DNA from 2 places in the Paenibacillus sp. PK3_47 genome. Region 2 is predicted to be linked to the other one. Evidence: riboswitches for the same ligand, from Rfam matches in the RefSeq annotation. Region 2 holds a riboswitch; the other holds the start of a gene.
The links. A riboswitch is a leader RNA that binds a small molecule or an ion and turns the genes downstream of it on or off. The one in region 2 is predicted to bind preQ1.
Positions count from the first base shown of each region.

Region 1 (9,647 bases), 2.4 Mb from region 2:
CCTCTGCGGGCCATTTCAATCGTCGTCGCCAGTCCCATTCCGGAGTTGCCTCCGGTGACAAGCACGGTCTTCCCTTTCATGGCGAATCCCCTTTCCTGCACGGATCTGCCGGCCTAAGCCCTGGCCTGGCCATTTTTAGACAGATGTTTTAGAATTATGTTACATCATATCAGGAGTTAAGAAAAGCAGGAGGTGAACCGGGAGGAGATTCCCGGAAATAAATGCTGAATAAGTCACCAAAAGTTATCGTTCTGACCGTACCTATGCTCTCCCCGGTATTCGGCCCGACTGAGATTTTCCCGGTGCTGCTTAAGGATGCGGATGGTCTGACTCTGATCGACACCGGCATGTTCGGACAGTACGAAGCTCTCGTCCAGGCAATCCGTGATGCAGGCGAGCAGCTCTCTGATATCAAACGGATTATCATCACCCATCAGGATATCGATCATATCGGTAATCTGGCCGTACTGGCCCGTGAGCTGCCCGGTGTCCGGCTGTTTGTCCACCCGGAGGATCTGCCGGCTGGCACTGCAAGCGCACCGATGATCAAGATGAACCCGCAGCGGGTATCGCAAATGCCGGAAGCCTTTCAGGAACAGTTCAGCCGGTTTCTGGATGAGCTGAAAGAGCTGGACATGACGGAGCTGCAGGATAGAGAGCAGCTCCCCTGGGGCGGCGGAATCGAGATCATCCACACGCCCGGCCATACTCCGGGGCACATCTGTCTCTACGTGCCGGAGCAAAAGCTGCTGCTCGCTGCTGACGAACTGCGTGTAGTAGACGGCCAGCTCGCCGGACCTGCGGAATCAGCGACACCCGATATGCCGCTGGCACTCCGCAGTCTGCGCAAGCTTGAAGGCCGGCAGATTCAGACCGTCCTCTGTTATCACGGCGGACTGTACGAAGGCAGCCCGCAGGCGCTTATTGACGAACTGGCGGGATCGCTGTAATTCCGTTCTTGAAGCTGCGCTGTAAAGACCAATAAGGCTGTTCCGCTTGTAGAATGTGTCTACTCGCGGAACAGCCTTTCGTCCGTTTCTGGGCTGTTATTTTCAATCCGGCCTCAGTGCAATCAGCCGGTCATCCCCTTCCCCCGGATCACCCCGGCCATCCCGGTTGTTCGTCAGTACATACAGGGTGCCGTCCGGTCCTTCGGCAACATTGCGCAGCCTGCCCCATTCCTCTTCGAATAAGGCGGTAGCAGCAGGTTCACCATTGCTGCCGGAAGGTGAGACCCACAGCAGCTGCTCTCCTGCCAGACTGGCAACCAGCAGTTCACCTTTCCAGGGACCCTGCGTAATGAAGGCCGTTCCTGACGGCGCCCAGGTCTCGTCTCCGCTGTGCAGCAGCGGGCTCTTCAGGCTGATGCCGCCTTCCTCGCCGGCTTGACCGCCTTCAATGAGCGGCCAGCCGTAATTGGCTCCGGGCTCAATAATGTTGATCTCGTCATGGCTGGACTGGCCATGCTCAGAACTGTACAGCACGCCTGTACCAGGCTGCCAGGAGAGTCCCTGCGCATTGCGGTGACCCCAGCTGTACACAGGTGAATCCGGCCACGGGTTATCCTCCGGGATGGAGCCGTCCGGGGCAATCCGCAATATTTTACCGCCTAGGCTCTCCTTATCCTGCGCCAGCTCCGGCTCATAACGTTCCCCGGTTGTAACATACAGATATCCGTCCGGACCGAATTTGATCCGTCCTCCGTTATGGTTGGTGTCCCCCGGTATGCCGTCCAGCAGCACCTTGTCGATTTCCGCCGCACTGCTGTCTATAATGATCCGCAGCACCCGGTTTTGTATACCGTCCCCCTCGCGGTAAGAGTGATAGACATAGGCATATCCGTTATCGGCAAACGCCGGATCCAGCGCTAACCCGAGCAGTCCGCCCTCGCCCGTGCTGACAAACGGTGCATACAGCTCCAGCAGCGGCGCTTCTCTCAGCTTGCCGTTCTCAATGACGCGCAGCGTTCCGGGCCGTTCGGTAATAAATATCCGCCCATCCGGCGCAAAAGCTATCTCCCACGGAACATTCAGCCCGCTCACCAGCGTCTCGGCTGTGTAGGGAAAGGACTCCGCGGATTTTGCCTGCTCTGATGAAGGCGGCGCTTCAGCTTCTTCAGCCGGCTGCTCTGTATTCATATTCATGCTGTTCTCTGCAGGAGCCGGTACAGCAGACGGCCTGCTGCCAGCAGGTGTTTCTGCTCCCAACCGCGGCCCTTCGCTTTCCAGCTGACCATCCACCCCGCCTGTCTCAGAGCAGGCGGTTAATGCTCCGGCCAGCAGGATCAGGGAGGTCCAGCGGAATAGTGCTGAACGGGTATATTTTCTATCACGGATCATAGTTATCACCTTCTTCACTGGGTTTTGGAGCAGATAATACATGATCTTGTCGGGAATACTTCAGGACGGCGATACGTTCGCCGCTTGCCCATAACTCTAACGGACCGTAGTTCCGTTATTTTTGGATATTCAGCATTTTTGGCGGGCTAACGGACCCTAGTTCCCTTATTGCCTATACTTACAGCAGATTTGGGGCTAATGTCAGCAAATAAGGCCCCTGGGGTCCGTTAGCCCTGCCGTTTCCCGTTATATGGATAAATAAGGGATCCTCGGTCCGTTAGCCAAAATACGGGTCAGGTCTTTCAACTTGTGTCCGTTAACCCTAACTATAATTGCATATCCAACCTCGATCCGTTAACCCTAACTATAATTGCATATCCAACCTCGATCCGTTAACCCTAACTAATTGCATATCCAACCTCGATCCGTTAACCCTAACTATAGTTGCATATACTACCTCGGGCCATTAGACAAACTATGGGTTGCGTATACTAAATGGAGCAAGTTACCCGGCTGCTTATAATTTGGCAACTATTACCCGCTGGTCCCACAGGTTAAACCCTTGTTATGCGATATTAAGCCTTGGCGTGCGCCCCGCAGGGTTATGATCTATAATTAGAATATTGCTTTTTTCCAGCGTGAAGACGAAAGGGGAACAATTACTAATGAATCATGCTCTGAACAGCCTGGAGCAGCAAATGTCCGGCGCCGGACTCCAGGCGCTGCTCGTCACCGATCCCAAGCATGTCTACTATCTGACCGGCTTTGCCAGCAATCCGCATGAGCGGTTTCTCGGCCTGCTGCTGATCCGCGGGGAGGAGCCCGTTCTGATCGTTCCGGCACTGGATGCCGAAGCCGCGCATGCCGCATCTAAGGTCACAACCATTCTGACGCATAGCGATACGGATAATCCGTACGAGCTGCTGAAGTCCCGGTTTGGCGGGACACGCCCGGATAAAGTCGGCATTGAAAAGGAGCACTTCACTGTAAGCCGCTTCGAGAGGCTCTCCGAAGCTGTGAATGCCGCAAGCTTCAGCGACATCGGCCCTATGCTGCGGTCCATGCGCGCCATCAAGACACCGGAGGAAGTCAGCCGGATGAAGCATGCGGCCGAGCTGGTGGAGGAGGTTCTCCGCCAGGGGCTTAAGCATGTTAAGGCAGGGGTGACCGAGATCGAGCTGGTTGCCGAGCTGGAGTATCTGATGAAAAAGGTAGGCGCCTCCGGCCCCTCCTTCGACACTATGGTGCTCTCCGGCCCGAACACGGCGCTCCCGCACGGCGTACCGGGCAGCAGGGTCATCCAGCCGGGTGATTTCCTGATGTTCGACCTCGGCGTGTATGCCGCTGGTTATGCATCGGATATTACCCGCACCTTTGCTGTTGAAGAAGCTGACAGCAAGCTGACCGAAATCTACAACACTGTGCTGGCCGCCAATGCAGCCGGCCTCGCCGCTTCCAGAGCGGGCGCTACATTCGGCTCCGTTGACCGCGCAGCCCGCGAAGTCATCGAAGCTGCCGGATACGGTGAGTATTTCATGCACCGTGTAGGCCACGGCCTGGGAATGGACACCCATGAATATCCTTCCCTTCATGGCCTGAATGAGGATATTATTGAGAACGGGAACGTATTTACGGTTGAGCCGGGCATCTATGTTCCGAATCTGGCCGGCGTACGGATCGAAGATGATGTGCTCGTCACTCCGGAGGGTCCGCAGACCTTAACCTCTTTCCCGAAAGAGCTGACCATACTTCATTTGTAAGGGATGCCTGCTATACCCGAGCGGTGCAAGCCCACTCACACAAAAAAGCAGCAGATCACACCGCTACCGGTTGGATCTGCTGCTTTTCTATATACAACCTTATTCTCAATCCTTGCGGACCGGCTGCTCATCTTCGGCGAACTTGAAGGAACGGGCAAGATACAGAACCGGCGTACCTGCGCCTGTCAGCAGGAATTTTGCGACATACGTAGTCAGCAGTATTTCTACCCAAATCTCGAACTCGAATCTGCCGGCAAAAGCAATCGTACAAAAAATCAGCGTATCTACAAAAGAACTGATCATCGTACTTCCGTTCGAACGAATCCACAATTGGCGCGATGAGCCGTAGAACTTGCGGATCCAGGCATAGAGATGGACATCAAGGAACTGGCTGACAAAATAAGCGGCAAGACTGCCCAGCGCAAGACGCGGCATCAGACCAAAGATCGTTTCCAGAGAAGTCTGGAAGACTGGGTCTCCCTCCGGCTTGAATACGAGCACCATCTGCATCAGCACGGTTGTCATCAGCAAAGTGAAGAACCCGAACCATACCGCATTTCTCGCTTCCCTCCGGCCGTATTTCTCATTCAGCAAATCACTGGTCAGATACAAAGTGACATACATCGTATTGCCCAGCGTCATCACAATATCGAACGGCATGGCAATCGTTTTGGCCACCTGGATGTTGGCGATCACCGTGGCGATGCCGACCCAGGCGTACAAGCCCTTTTTACCGAACAGACGGAAACAGAGCAGAAAAAAAGCAAAGTTCACAATAACGAACAAAATACTCCACAACAAATTAAACATGACTTCTGTATTTCCTCCTAGTTTTGTTTACGCGGGATGGTTACGAACCGCGGTGTTTTGCTTTGAACAAAACATTACTACTCTATCACATTGTAAGCTAACATGCTATGAAAACTTATTTTCGCAAAAGTAGGACTAAATTCACTGTTTTTCGGAAAATTCATAAATGATTCGATAATTATTCAGATTTTTCAGAAAATATAAGCCTAAATCCAAACTTTTCACTATTCAACCAGGGGTTAATTCTATAGAATAGTTATCAATAACCTTCCAGGCATGATATATGACCTATACATATGGAATATATTACCTTCCAAGGCCTGCTTGCAGAACATAAGAAAACAGATGTATCTATCAGAAAAAGGAGAGAATGATATGTTACGCTTTAAGAATTCCATCAGCCGTAAGTTCACTATGTTGTTGTTTGTCGTTCTATTGCTAACGTCGTTAGTCTTAAGTATCAGCTTTTATTTTATATCCATGAATACGATCAACAGCTATGTACTTCCGCAAATCGACAAGCTGCTGGGCGTTGCATCCGAGGATGTATACAAAGGCCTGAATTCCACCCACGCCCAGCAGGCGCTCAATAAAGGTGCACAGGCGACAACAAACGTACAGTTTTATTTACAGGAAAAAGTAAAGCAGCATGGGGTCGAGACCATTTTTCTCGCTAATCTGAAGGAAGGAAAAGCCACGGTTATCACCGCGGACAAAGCTTCAACACTGCAGGCGGATGAGAACATTGCAGTAACACCGGCTATGGAGCAGGCCTCCAAAGGTAAAACGGGTCTTAGTGAAATCTATAGTGACAGTCACGGTATACATAAAACAGCGTATAAAGGCGTTCCCGGAAGCACGATGGTGATCGGTGTCAGCTCGGATGTAGCCTTCGTAGATGAAAAAATCAACAGTGTGATCTGGACCAGTGTATGGATTACCCTGCTGGCTCTTATCCTAGGGGTTACTGCTGCATACTTCATGAGCAAAAGAATCACCCGCCCGCTCTCCCGGCTCGCAGCCTACAGCAACAAAATGGCCGGCGGCGACTTCACCCAGGAGCTTGTGATTAAGGGCAATGATGAAGTCAGCCAGCTGTCCGAAAGCTTCAGAAGCATGAGCCATAAGCTCAAGGACATGATCGGCCAGGTCCTGGATACTTCCAGCAATGTAGTACAGGACGCCAACGATATGAAGACACGCTTGGAAGTGCTTAATGACATGGCCGCCCGCTCTGCCGTGTCCGTTAACGAAATCAGCAAAGGCAGCACAACCATTGCCAGCGTCACGATGGAGAACTCCAGAGCCATGGATGAGATTAATATCGGCATCCAGCACATCGCCTCCGCGGCCGGTGAAGTCACCGAACAGATCAGTGAAGCCTCTGCGGAAGCTATAGGCGGCAATGAGATTGCCCAGACTGCTGTACAGCAGATGCGCCAGGTTGAACAGGCGTCGGTGAAGTCGCTGGAGCAGTTCCGGCTGATGAATGAACGCTCGCAGATGATCGGCGGGGTGGTTCAGGGAATCACCGAAATTACGAAGCAAATTCAAATGCTCTCGCTGAATGCGTCCATAGAAGCTGCACGTGCCGGGGAACACGGCCGCGGGTTTGCCGTGGTGGCCGGAGAAGTCCGCAAGCTGTCCGAGCAGTCCAAGGAATCCAACGAACAGATCCGTGAATTCCTGCTGAGCCTGCAGGAGGATATGAACCACTCCGTAGCCGAGATGAATCTTGTTAACCAGGAGGTTGCCTCTGGCGTAGGCAAGGTTGCCGAAGCCGGCAATGCCTTCAATCAGCTGCTGATTCTGATTCAGAGCATTAACCAGAGTGTCCAGTCCGTATCCGCTGCCACCCAGCAAATTTCGGCCGGAACGGAGGAAGTCAGCGCCTCGGTGGAAGAGACCTCGCAGATTACGGCGATGTCCCGGGCCAGTGCTGATACGCTTGCCGGGAACTCTTCACGCCAGCAGGAAGAGCTTGAAGGCCATGCTGTGACGGCCCAGCACCTTCATGAGCAGGCGGTCAAGCTGCAGGAAGCAGTGCGACAGTTCAAAATTTAACGCTCAGACACAAAAGGCAGTTCCAGGGTCTTACCGGCCCGGAGCTGCCTTTTTGATGTTCTCTGCAAATTATGTACTTTGGCTAGTGCCTGGGTGCCCATAGAATGACCGACACGCCGATGATACAGATGCCTGCCCCGATCCAGTCATACAGATCCGGTGTTTTTTTGTCCACCAGCCAGCCCCACAGTACAGCCAGCACGATGAACACACCGCCATAGGCAGCGTATACCCGGCCGAAGGAAGGAAACTTTTGCAGAGTAGGAATGATGCCATACGAAATCAGGATCAGCGACCCGATCAGGCCGTACCAGAGCGGCCGCGATTCCCGCAGCCAGAGCCAGACCAGATATCCGCCGCCGATCTCGGCGAGACCGGCCACGATAAACAGCAGAATTGCCATTGTCATTAGTTATCACCCCTTATTCCCAAAAGCGAACATTACTGAAGGTTCGCTCCATCCATCTATTGAAACCAGTGGTATGCATAACAGTTAGTTGTATTTCCTGCAGTTAAAAGACTACAAAAGAGACGATTCGGAAGTTTAAATGTAATCTGTACAACTAAAAACGGCCAGAATCCTTCTTATATGGAATATGGCGATTTTTAACTGCAGAGAATACAATTAAAGCTCCTGAGGTACAAAAATAGTTTATTATAGCTGCACGAAATACAGTTAACACCTGAGCCTGTCTCCATTAATCATTTGGGCTTCAGCTCTGCAATCATTATACAAGAATAATCTTAAGCTCACAGCAAAAAGCCCCTTTTTCATGGGAATGAAGAAGGGGCATTGCTGCGTGAATGGGAATCCAGCCGCTACACTCTCCCGGCCGGATATTTACTTCACTGCATAGGTTACTTCACTGCATATCTCTGCTTCTTTCCCAAGGCTCTCTCCTTCCTCATGAACCCTTCCATCCGCTCCAGCGCTTCGTTCAGCCTGGCCTCCGATGTTGCATAGGAACAGCGGATATGCCCCTCCCCGCCGGTTCCGAACACTTGCCCGGGAACGGCGGCAACGCCTGCTTCCTTCAGCAGCCGCAGGGCGAATTCCTCGGACTTCAGCCCCGTCCGGGCAATCGACGGGAAGGCATAAAAAGCCCCCTGCGGCTCATGGCAGTCCAGCCCGATTGTTCTAAGTCCCTCCACAAACAGGGTTCTGCGCCGTCTGAAGCACTCCTTCATCCTGTCCTTATCGTGAAGCCCGCTGCGGAGGGACTCAATGGCGGCAATCTGCCCCAGCACCGGTGCGCACATTGCAGTGTACTGGTGAATCTTCAGCATGGCCGCCAGCAGCCCGCTGCTGCCGCAGGCATAACCGACCCGCCAGCCGGTCATGGCAAAGGCTTTGGAGAAGCCGCTGATGACAATGGTCCGCTCCTTCATGCCGGGAAGCGCGGCAATGCTGGCATGCCTGCTGTCATAGGTCAGCTCGGCATAGATTTCATCCGAGAGCACGAGCAGATTATGCCGCTTCACAAGCTCTGCGACCGGCAGCCAGTCTTCATAAGACATTACCGCCCCGGTGGGATTGCTCGGGAAATTAAGCATCAGCAGCTTGGAGCGCGGTGTAATCACCTTTTCCAGCGCTTCAGCCGTCAGCTTGAAGCCCTGGTCCGCCCGCGTTTCGACCTCAACCAGTGAACCTCCGTTCAAATGGGCAATCGGCGAATAGGCGATGTAGCTCGGCGAAGGAATGATGATTTCATCGCCCGGTGCGGTAAAAGCGCGAAGGGCCAGATCCAGCGCTTCACTGCTGCCTACAGTTACAATCACTTCATCCGCAGGATGATACTCCAGTCCAAAGCCATTCCGCAAATAAAGGGATATCTCCTCCCTGAGCTCAGGCAGTCCGGCGTTTGGAGTGTACGTCGTTTCTCCCCGTTCCAGCGCACGGATACAGGCTGCCCTTACATGCTCAGGCGTAGCGAAATCCGGTTCTCCGACGCCAAGTGATATAATTTCGTTGTTACCGGCAGCGAGGTCAAAAAAAGCGCGGATGCCCGAAGGCGCAATCTCCCGCACACGCTCTGCAATCCACTCCTGCGGGTCCAGGACCCGGTTCCGGTTAAGCATGGCTCTCCACCTCCGTCTGTCCCTGCTTTACCCGCCATTCCTCCATGGATTTGGATATTATAGCATCCAGCAGTCCGCTGAAAGTGCAGCCGGCGGCCAGTGCGCTTTTGGGCAGCAGGCTGGTTTCGGTCATCCCCGGCAGCGTGTTCACCTCCAGCACATAAGGAACGCCTTTGGCCAGCAGCATATCCACCCGGGCATAGACCGAGCATTTCAGCGCCTTATAACAAGAAATAGCCGCCGTACGCACCCGTTCATGGGTCCCCAGTGACAATTGGATCACACGCTCATCAGCACCGCCCTGCTCATACTTGGCGCTGTAGTCGAACCAGTCCGCTCCAAGCGATTGAATGCCGATCACAGGCAGCATTTCTCCGCCGAGAATAGCGCATGTAATCTCCTGTCCTTCCGTGAAGGCCTCGACCAGAATCGAGCGGTCAGCGGCAAAAGCTTTCTCCACCGCAGCCAGCAGCTCCCCTGAATGGTTCACTTTGGTCATGCCGATGCTGGACCCGCCGGAATTCGGCTTAACCATGACCGGGTAACCGAGACGCTCCACAGCTTCCGGCACAACCTCTTCCATGCTGTCCCAGCA
Region 1 is NZ_CP026029.1:4,071,807-4,081,453, reverse strand. It holds gene C2I18_RS18190 (SDR family oxidoreductase) at 1-80, opposite strand, end outside; gene C2I18_RS18185 (MBL fold metallo-hydrolase) at 222-950, shown strand; gene C2I18_RS18180 (PQQ-dependent sugar dehydrogenase) at 1,053-2,339, opposite strand; gene C2I18_RS18175 (M24 family metallopeptidase) at 3,005-4,099, shown strand; gene C2I18_RS18170 (queuosine precursor transporter) at 4,205-4,909, opposite strand; PreQ1 riboswitch class I at 4,921-4,966, opposite strand; gene C2I18_RS18165 (methyl-accepting chemotaxis protein) at 5,390-6,973, shown strand; gene C2I18_RS18160 (YnfA family protein) at 7,056-7,382, opposite strand; gene C2I18_RS18155 (aminotransferase class I/II-fold pyridoxal phosphate-dependent enzyme) at 7,832-9,052, opposite strand; gene C2I18_RS18150 (D-alanine--D-alanine ligase) at 9,045-9,647, opposite strand, start outside.
Region 1: linked by a shared signal. The riboswitch ahead of C2I18_RS18170 (queuosine precursor transporter) and the one ahead of queF (preQ(1) synthase) in region 2 are both predicted to bind preQ1.

Region 2 (9,647 bases):
TCGGTAACATTCTCGTTACCCGGCTGCAGGAACAATGGCACTGCAGGGTAGCGTTTGTGGACGCTTTTGGCATATGCAAAATCCGCCTCATCAAATACAACCACCTTCAGACTGTGTGCAGACCTGCCGCCCTGCTGAAGCTTGTCCATGATGCTGTCCAGCATTTCAAAATCCGTATTCATCCCGGAGCTTGGCGGCTTGGGGCTGATTGTCAGCACATCCACGTCACAGAACCAGTCCTGCCATCTGCTGCCTTGTGTCTCTATCGCTGCCTGGATTCCCCGCTCATGCAGTCCTTGTATGAAAGTGCCCATGGCTTCGCCGATCAGCGCCGGATTCCCCCCGGAGATGGTAACACAATCAAAGTTATTGCCGGCCAGCCGCTCCAGTTCGTTCAGAATTTCTTCCGGCTCCATCATCTGCACCTTATCTTTGGCCGATCCGTCCCACGTAAAAGAGGAATCGCACCAGCCGCAGCGGTAATCACAGCCATAAGTGCGGACGAACATCGTCTTCACACCGATAACTGCGCCCTCCCCTTGAATCGTTGGCCCGAAGATTTCAATTACAGGTATCTTACTCACAGTCACAGCCTCCATACAGCCGGTAAGACGGTCCCTCTTCAGGAATATCTGCGGCAAGCACTTCAGCCCAGGAGGTAGGCGTCTCCCACAGCTTCACTGAGTAAAGCGGCAGAGAAGCCTGCTTCAATTTATAGGCGATGTATGCCGACATGTTCTCTACAGTGGTCCGGAAGGAGAGCAGTGCCACCTTGGAGCCTGTACGGTTCAGGGTCTCAAGCACAGGCTCGTTGCCCATTGCCAGAAAAGCATGATCCAGCCGGTCCACCAGGCTCTGCTGCACAACCGTTTTGATGTCACTGAAATCTATGACAAAGCCTTCATCCGAATGACCGGCCTCTGTGGAAGGTACACCTTTCAGCACAACCTCAAGCTTGTACGTATGCCCGTGCAGGTTGCTGCATTTTCCCTTATGGCCCACCAGCTGATGCGCGGAATCAAAGGTGAAAATTTTGCAGACTGTCACTTCATTCATCATGATAGACCCACCTGCTTGCTCTCAGCCTCATACTGCGACAGTCCACGGCTGCGCAGCTCGCAGGCAGGACAGGTTCCGCATCCGCTGCCGATAATTCCGTTATAGCAGGTTAAGGTGTGCTCACGGATATAATCGAAATGGCCCAGCTCGTCAGCCAGCTTCCAGGTTTCTTTTTTGTCCAGCCACATCAGCGGAGTGTGGATGACGAATTCATAGTCCATTGACAGGTTCAATGTAACATTCAGTGATTTTACGAATACATCCCGGCAGTCCGGATATCCGCTGAAGTCGGTCTGGCATACGCCTGTGATGATATTGGCAAATCCAAGCTGTTTGGCCAGAATGGCGGCAAAAGACAGGAAGAGCAGGTTCCGTCCATCCACAAAAGTGCTCGGCAGCTCCCCTTCCTCACCAGCCTCAATCTCAATGTCATCACGTGTCAGTGCGTTGGGAGCCAGCTGATTTAAGAGACCCAGGTCAAGGATATGCTGCTTCACATTGAAATGGGCGGCAATCGCCTTGGCAACTTCAATCTCGGCAGCATGGCGCTGATTATAGTTAAAGGTAACGACCTGAACTTCTTCGTACTGCTGCAGGGCCCACACCAGGCATGTAGTGCTGTCTTGTCCGCCGCTGAATACGACGAGTGCTTTTTGGTTCATCTCTTGTTTTCTCCTCTCCATACTGCTTAGCGGTTGTCGACTTTTTCGGGATACAGGTCATGGTTCATCAGGCGGTGTTCGGCCATGGCCTCATATTTGGTTCCCGGACGTCCCCAGTTGCAGTATGGATCAATGGAAATGCCGCCGCGCGGAGTGAATTTGCCCCACACTTCGATATACCGCGGCTCCATTAGAGCGATCAGGTCATTCATAATAATATTGACACAGTCTTCATGGAAATCCCCGTGATTGCGGAAGCTGAACAGATAGAGCTTCAGGGACTTGGATTCGACCATTTTGATATCAGGAATGTAGGAAATATACATCACGCCGAAATCCGGCTGGCCGGTCACAGGGCACAGGCTTGTAAACTCCGGACAATTGAATTTCACAAAATAATCGCGTCCCGGATGCTTGTTGTCAAACGATTCAAGAATCTCCGGAGCGTATCCGAATTTGTACTCTGTTCCCTGGTTACCCAGCAGGGTGACCTCCTGCATTTCCTCTTTTAATCTTCCTTCTGACATGACAAAAAACCCCTCTCTTTTCCCTCGGCATCTGTGCCGGAAGTGGAAAGAAGAACGAGATTCCGAAAACATGGCTCTACTAAGAAGAAACGACCCGGTTAACGGGCGTCGTCTATTTTGCGCACAGCATAGCAGAAAATAAGTACAGGCACAGGCCTATACCCCTTTAAGTCTCAGAATGAACAAGACTATTGTTATGCAAAAGCGGCTTAGTTTTTTATAGAGGGAGTTTGCGAACCTCTCCTGCGCATATACGCAGACTTCTTCTTTATATTGTTGCTTGCGTTTTGAACTATACCATGATTCACAGATGCCTGACAAGCCTCCGCCCCTTCCACTTTGTTCATGGCCGGAGGACGGATTCATTTTTAAGGAAAAGGGTAACTTAACAATAATAATCTATAACACAAGGATGGGATCAGCTTATGGAACTAGCTGTAGAAAAGCTTAGGGAGTGGCTCAGCGAGCAGGCAGGAACAACCATTGTCATTAAAAAGCAGGAGCTAGAGGATCTCGATACGGTTCACTTCACTGTGGAAAGTGTTGATTACCGTTCCGCAGAGGATACCATCGATGATTATCTGGACGACGCGCTGATTCTTAGAGGTTCAGGCAGCACAGTCAATGGGGATGGAGAGCCTGTCCCGCTTCCGCAGCCAAGCTATGAAATTGCTGTACAAGGCCTCAAAATTAACAGTGCGGCAGAAGACCGTGCGGAAATCCAGACGGACAGAGGCAAGTACGAGATTTCGTTAACGTAATTTATATTATGTAAACAATTTGCCATTGTGAAACAAAAGAACGGGCCGCGGTAACTTCTTCCGCGGCCTTTTAATTTATTCTTCTCCGATGATTTCCACTTCAGTTTCCAGTTCTACGCCGAATTTATCCTTCACTGTCGCCCGGACATGGTGGATCAGTCCGATATAATCACTTGCTGTAGCATGATCCGCATTGACAATAAAGCCGGCATGCTTGCGGGAGACTTCTGCTCCGCCGATTCTGGTTCCCTGCAGTCCGCTCTCCTGAATCAGCTGTCCGGCATAATGCCCCGGCGGACGCTTGAATACACTGCCGCAGGAAGGATACTCCAGCGGCTGCTTGGATTCCCGCATAAATGTCAGTTCATCCATCGAAGCTTTGATAGCCGCCGGATCGCCTGGCTGCAGCGCAAACCGGGCTTCGAGCACGAGAAAGTCCCCGCTGGCAAAGATACTTTTTCTGTATCCCCACTGGCATTCCTCACCGGACATCGTTACCAGCTGCCCCTCTTTGTTGATGGCAAGCGCACTATGCAGCACATCCTTGACTTCGCCCCCGTAAGCTCCAGCATTCATGTAAAGGGCACCTCCGACAGTCCCGGGAATGCCGCAGGCAAATTCCAGTCCGGTCAGCTTTTGCTCCAGGGCATACCGGGAGACATCAATAATTTTGGCGCCGCACTGGGCATACAGCAGATTATCCCTCATCCCCATATCATTAATCTCTGACGTTTGCAGGACAATTCCGCGGATACCACCGTCCCGGATAATCACGTTTGAGCCGTTGCCAAGTACAGTCAGGGGAATGCCGTTTTCCCTGGCGTATGTAACAATCGTCTGAATTTCATCGTAAGCAGCTGGTGCGGCAAGGATATCCGCCTGGCCGCCCATTTGTGTAAATACATAGCTTTTCAGCTCTTCATGGCTTTTTACTGCACCAGCTGGAAGCAGCTGCTGCAGTTCCTCTTTAATTTTGCTGATATTCATTTGATTTTGCTCCTTTAACACTATAGAAATAATGTCCTTGAGTTATAAATTATACATGTACAGGATATTGTTAAAATTAATATGGCTTACATGCGCCGTCTTATCAGGCAACCACAACTTTAACAACGAACAGGCTCCCTTGTCAATGACGGGAGCCTGTTGCAGGTATGCCTTTAATATAGTATGATACCATTCTTCCATTTATAACCTACCCCTGCGCCGCAGCAGCCTGCTTGCGGAACTCTGTTCTTCTTGTCGCCCGCTCTTCCTCTTTAATCCGCGGACAAGTGTAACAGTAACTCCCGCCTTCTGTACGGTAATACATGCAGCAGCGGTTGCGCATAAGTACGGTTTTGTCAGAATCCGCAAGGGATTCAATTCTGCGAAGCTTTACGTGAAAAGGATTCTTCGGAAGCAGAAACACCTCTGCAGGCATTTCATCCTTCAAATAATTATAATCTTCCTGCACAGTGGCCAGAAGCTCCTCATGATCAGCGGCTGCAGCCAGTGACTCCATAAAATAATTAAATTTGGTCGGCATCTGTCCCCAGATTTCTCCCAGAATCAGTCCGCTGACCGTCGACATCATCCGGAACAGAGGTCCGGCCGTTTCCGCATAGAACCGGTTAATGACTTCGTTGCGCCAGCTCATCCGGCCTTGCGGATCAGCAGGAGCCTCGTTCATATCCCATGATTCTAAAGAGAAAGCTACACGGCAATACTGTCCTGATGGAATGAGGTGAACACTCAGATTGGACAGGCTAATCTCCGGCACCGCGGAATACAGGGAAACCGAATATTGCAGTGCCATAGCCACACTGGAGAACCAGCCGCCAAAATACGCAGCCACCGCTTTATCGTCCAAAGCCTTCATCATCGGCCGGTAGGAAGCGATAAACGCCCTCATTCCCTCTTCATCTGTCAGATCGTTCATTTTGAACGTATGCACCGTTTCCTCCGGCGGGGATGGATGAAGATCAAACTTGCTGCCAAACTCTTTTATCTGCGATTCATTCATACCGTTTCCTCCTAAGATGGTTCACCTATTCCTTCAATAATATCTACAGGCCAGCAGCTTTGTAGGCTGCAAGCTCATAAGGAAGGCAGAGCGGCACGCCTGTACGCGGATCCGGGACAATATCCGCTTCTATACCGAATACTTTACGGAGTACATCCGGAGTCATAACCTCTTGCGGAGCACCTTCGCTGATTACGGTACCGGATTTGATGGCCACCATATGCTGCGCATAACGGGAAGCATGATTCAAATCATGTACGACCATGATTATGGTCCGGCCTTCTTCTTCGTTCAGCTTCTGCAGTAGCTGCAGAACTTCCAGCTGGTGTGCCATATCCAGGAAGGTAGTAGGCTCGTCCAGGAACAGGATGTCTGTCTGCTGCGCCAGAGCCATGGCAATCCAGGCGCGCTGGCGCTGGCCGCCGGACAGGCGGTCAATCGGCCGGTCGTGAAACTCCTGCATGCCGGTTACATGAATAGCATTCGCGATAATGCTGCGGTCTTCAGGAGTCATGGTGCCAAAGCCCTTCTGATGCGGATAACGGCCGTAGCCAACCAGTTCCGATACAGTCAGACCGTCCGGCGCGGTAGGATTTTGCGGCAAAATAGCTAGCTGGCGCGCGACCTCCTTGGTCGACAGATTGTGAATCGACTTGCCGTCCAGCATGACACTGCCGCTCTTCGGCTTCATAATCCGGGCCATTGTCTTGAGGATGGTGGACTTGCCGGAACCGTTGGCGCCAACCAGCGCTGTGATCTTCCCTGTCGGAACAGTCAGGTTCAGACCCTTAACAATTGTAGCCTCCGCATACCCGATACTTAGCTGTTCCGTATTCAATCTTTCCGACATGATCTTCCACTCCTTGAAATTTGTTTGTTGTATGAAAGAGAATAAGCTCCTAAGATGCTGTCAGGCCTTCGATCTGGCCAATAAATATAAGAAATAAGGTGCACCGATCAGGGCTACGACAATACCGGTGGGGATTTCCGAAGGCTGAAGAATCCAGCGTCCGATTGTATCCGCAGTAAGCAGCAGCAATGCGCCTACCAGAGCGGAGGCCGGCAGCAGGATTTGATGCTTCGGCCCTACCAGCCTGCGGGCCAAATGCGGTGCGATCAGACCGACAAAACCAATGCCGCCGCTTACGGCTACGCAGGCGCCGGATAATGCAACTGCTGCAGCAAGCAGCATAAGACGCTGCTTCTCTACCGGTACCCCAAGCCCGGCTGAGGTCTGGTCACCCAGATTAAGCACATTCAGCACCCGGGATTTATAGAAGGCAAACGGGATCAGGATAGCTACCCATGGTAGCAGTGCAAGCACAAAGCGCCAGTCTCCGCCCCATATTTTACCGGCCAGCCAGATCGCCACAAACTGGAAGTTCTGCGGATCAAGCCGCAGCGAAAGAATCATTTGAAAGGCATATATCCCTGCCCCTACTGCGATACCGATCAGAATCAGCCTCGTAGGGGACAAACCGTCTTCGCGGCGGTAAGCGAGAACATAGATAAGGGCCGCAGTAAGTGTAGCCCCGAGCAGTGCAAGCAGCGGCAGTCCGAGAATCGTGCCTGCTGATGATGCCGGAACAAACGAAATGAAAATGATGACTGCAAACCCTGCGCCGGCATTAATCCCCAGTGTGGAAGGCTCGGCAAGCGCGTTACGTGACAAGCTTTGCAGGATACATCCCGAGACCGCAAATCCTGCACCGATGAGCAGAGAAATTACGATACGCGGCAGACGGAAATCGAAGAGAATCAGCTTCTGCTGCTGGGTCCCTTCGCCCAGCAGAGTATGTAAGACCTCACTTGGCGAGAGCCGCACAATTCCTGTATTCATACTGACGATGAACATGGCGACGATGAAAACGGCAAGCAATGATATTATAATGACTTCACGGGTACGCCGCTGCTTATCAGCGGGAAAGGCAAGAGATTTGCTCATGACAGCTCCCCCTTGCGTTTGCTCGCCAGATAGATGAAGAACGGAACCCCGATTACAGCAATTAATGCGCCAATAGGCGTCTCATACGGGGCGTTAATCATCCTTGCAGCAATATCTGCAAAAATAATCATTAAGCTTCCGAGAACTGCCGAGCAAGGGATAATCCAGCGGTAATCGACACCCACGAGATAACGTGTAATATGCGGAATGATCAGACCTACAAAGGCAATCGGTCCGACTGTGGACACAGCGGCTCCGGCCAGAATGACCACTATGAGCAGACCGGCAGTCTGTACAAACCGGGTCCGCTGGCCCAGGCCGGCTGCCACATCCCGTCCGAGACTAAGCAGTGTGATTGATCGCGAAAGCATCAAAGATGCTATCAAGGCTGCCAAGATCCACGGCGTCATGATTTTCAGCTGTGTCCAATTCGCCCCGCCGATTCCTCCCGCAATCCAGAAGGTGATCTCCTGTGACAGGTGGAAAAGGATGGCCACTCCCTGGCTTACTGCCAGCAGAAGAGCGCTGACCGCCGCTCCGGCAAGCGTCAGACGCAGCGGTGTCAGGCCGCTGCGGGACAGAGAGCCGATGCCGAAGACCAGGAGCGCCGCAACTGCAGCACCGACAAAGCAATACAGCATGATGGACAGGAAGGATGCCGTGGGTGCAAAAGCAAACGCTATGGCCAGTCCCGCGCTCGCGCCGGCATTCAGGCCCAGTAGGCCGGAATCAGCCAGCGGATTACGGGTCATGCCCTGCATAATCGCTCCCGCAACAGCAAAGCATGCGCCTACAAGGGCTCCTGCCAGCGCCCGGGGAATCCGCAATTCCCTGATAATCTGATGCTGCTGGATGTCCGGGTTGAAGCGGAATACCGCTTCCCATACCGTTCCCAGTCGAACATCCGCTGCGCCCACTGATACGGACAAGGCAATTCCGAAGACGATGGCAGCAAGGCCTGCAACCAGAATAATTACTGCAGCGGCAGGTCTGGATTTCAGCGTTTTCGCCCCTGCCGGATCTGTATTGTTAGATGTAGAATGTGTGGATACGACCATAAGTCTTCCCCTTAGTAACCAGATATTCAGCTATTTATTGATAACTAATATCACTCAAATGATATTGGATTTCATTCTCATTATCGCAAAAATATAAAATATGTACAACTTCTTTCCCGCTAATATGACTATGATGCGAGTCTAAAAAATAATGCAGGTTCCTGCATCCCGGGATACAAAAACCTGCACATGGTTTATTTTACAAGAGCGGCCACCGCATCATCGATTGTTTTGGAGTTTGCGTAAGCACCGGAATACAGCCAAGTGCTTTCACCACTAAGTTCGGTAACATTACCGGCCTTTACTGCCGGGATTCCTTTCCAGATCGGTCCGTTAAGAATATCCGATCCTTCAGCCTGATCGCTGTTCACCAGGAAGATGTAGTCTGCTGTCAGCTCGGCAAGCTTTTCAAGCGAGATCGGATTCCAGGGTGCTCTCGATTCAGCCGGAATTTCGGTCACCAGATTAGGGAGCTTAAGACCCAGATCCCCATATAACACTGCGCCGCTGCTGCGGGTCTCGTCGACAATAAAGAAATTTTTACCTACGAGCCAGACAATCGCTGCAGATTTTTCGCCAATGGCAGCACTGATCTTCGCTTTGGCATCTGCTGCTTTCTGATTATAGGCTTCAATTGCCGCTTCGGCTTCAGGCGTTTTGTTCAGAAGATCACCGATGGTGAGCAGTGTTTTACGCCAATCCTGGCTGATTTCGTCACCGAGCACATAAGTAGGCGCGATTTTGTTCAGCTGATCATACAGCCCGTTCTGGACAGTGCCCTCAGATTGTACAATGTGGAAGTCAGGAGCGAAGCTAGTCACCGCCTCGAGCGGAAGATCATAGGCGATCGTCGGAACATCTTTGAGTGCATCAGCCAGGTATTCCTGGGTACCGTTAGTCACGGACCACTGTGCTACCGGTGTCACGCCAAGTGTTACCAGATAATCTTCCAGATAAGAACCCAGCACGCGCTGCGGATTGGCTGGTACGGTTACCTTATGCCCCATAGCATCCGTTACGGTCTTCTCGGCAGCCGGTGCTGCTGTGGCTTCAGCTGTAGCCGCCGGAGCTGCAGTTGCTGCCGGAGACGCAGTCGCTCCCGATGCGTTGTTTGCTGTATTTCCGCTATTGTTATTGCCGCAGGCAGACAGAACCAGCGTCATTGCGATCACACCGGTCAACGCCAGCTTGGCGCCGCCTGATTTCTTTTTATACAAACCTGACATTTAATTACCCCTCCTGTATGTACTTGCATGATTGGCCAAAGGTGACATTCCCCTCTGCCTTCCTGATATAAATGATATTGATTCTCATTCTCTGTGTCAACCTAAAACTTAGTTTTGTATCCAAAAATGGAACATGATCTGACATTTTCTTTCACAAAACTCTTTATTTACTGTAAAACATCCCCACATTTATACTTTCTGATACCTAAAAAAACATCCGGATTGCTCCATTCCGGGACCGGGGAATAAAGAGATTTTTCAATCTCTATTCTCAAGTTGTCCCGTGTTATGTGAGCATTCCGGATGTTAATTGTGTCAAAACCTTCTTCTTATTCTGCGGCCTCATCCTTGCGTCCGAACCAGAGCAGAACCGTAATCAGGGCAAAGGCAATCAGCGCCAGAAA
Region 2 is NZ_CP026029.1:6,492,868-6,502,514, forward strand. It holds gene queE (7-carboxy-7-deazaguanine synthase QueE) at 1-584, opposite strand, end outside; gene C2I18_RS28155 (6-pyruvoyl trahydropterin synthase family protein) at 577-1,059, opposite strand; gene queC (7-cyano-7-deazaguanine synthase QueC) at 1,056-1,721, opposite strand; gene queF (preQ(1) synthase) at 1,748-2,248, opposite strand; PreQ1 riboswitch class I at 2,452-2,495, opposite strand; gene ymzB (protein YmzB) at 2,674-3,009, shown strand; gene murB (UDP-N-acetylmuramate dehydrogenase) at 3,085-3,996, opposite strand; gene C2I18_RS28180 ((2Fe-2S)-binding protein) at 4,205-5,014, opposite strand; gene C2I18_RS28185 (ABC transporter ATP-binding protein) at 5,058-5,864, opposite strand; gene C2I18_RS28190 (FecCD family ABC transporter permease) at 5,925-6,959, opposite strand; gene C2I18_RS28195 (FecCD family ABC transporter permease) at 6,956-8,017, opposite strand; gene C2I18_RS28200 (ABC transporter substrate-binding protein) at 8,212-9,243, opposite strand; gene C2I18_RS28205 (disulfide oxidoreductase) at 9,573-9,647, opposite strand, start outside.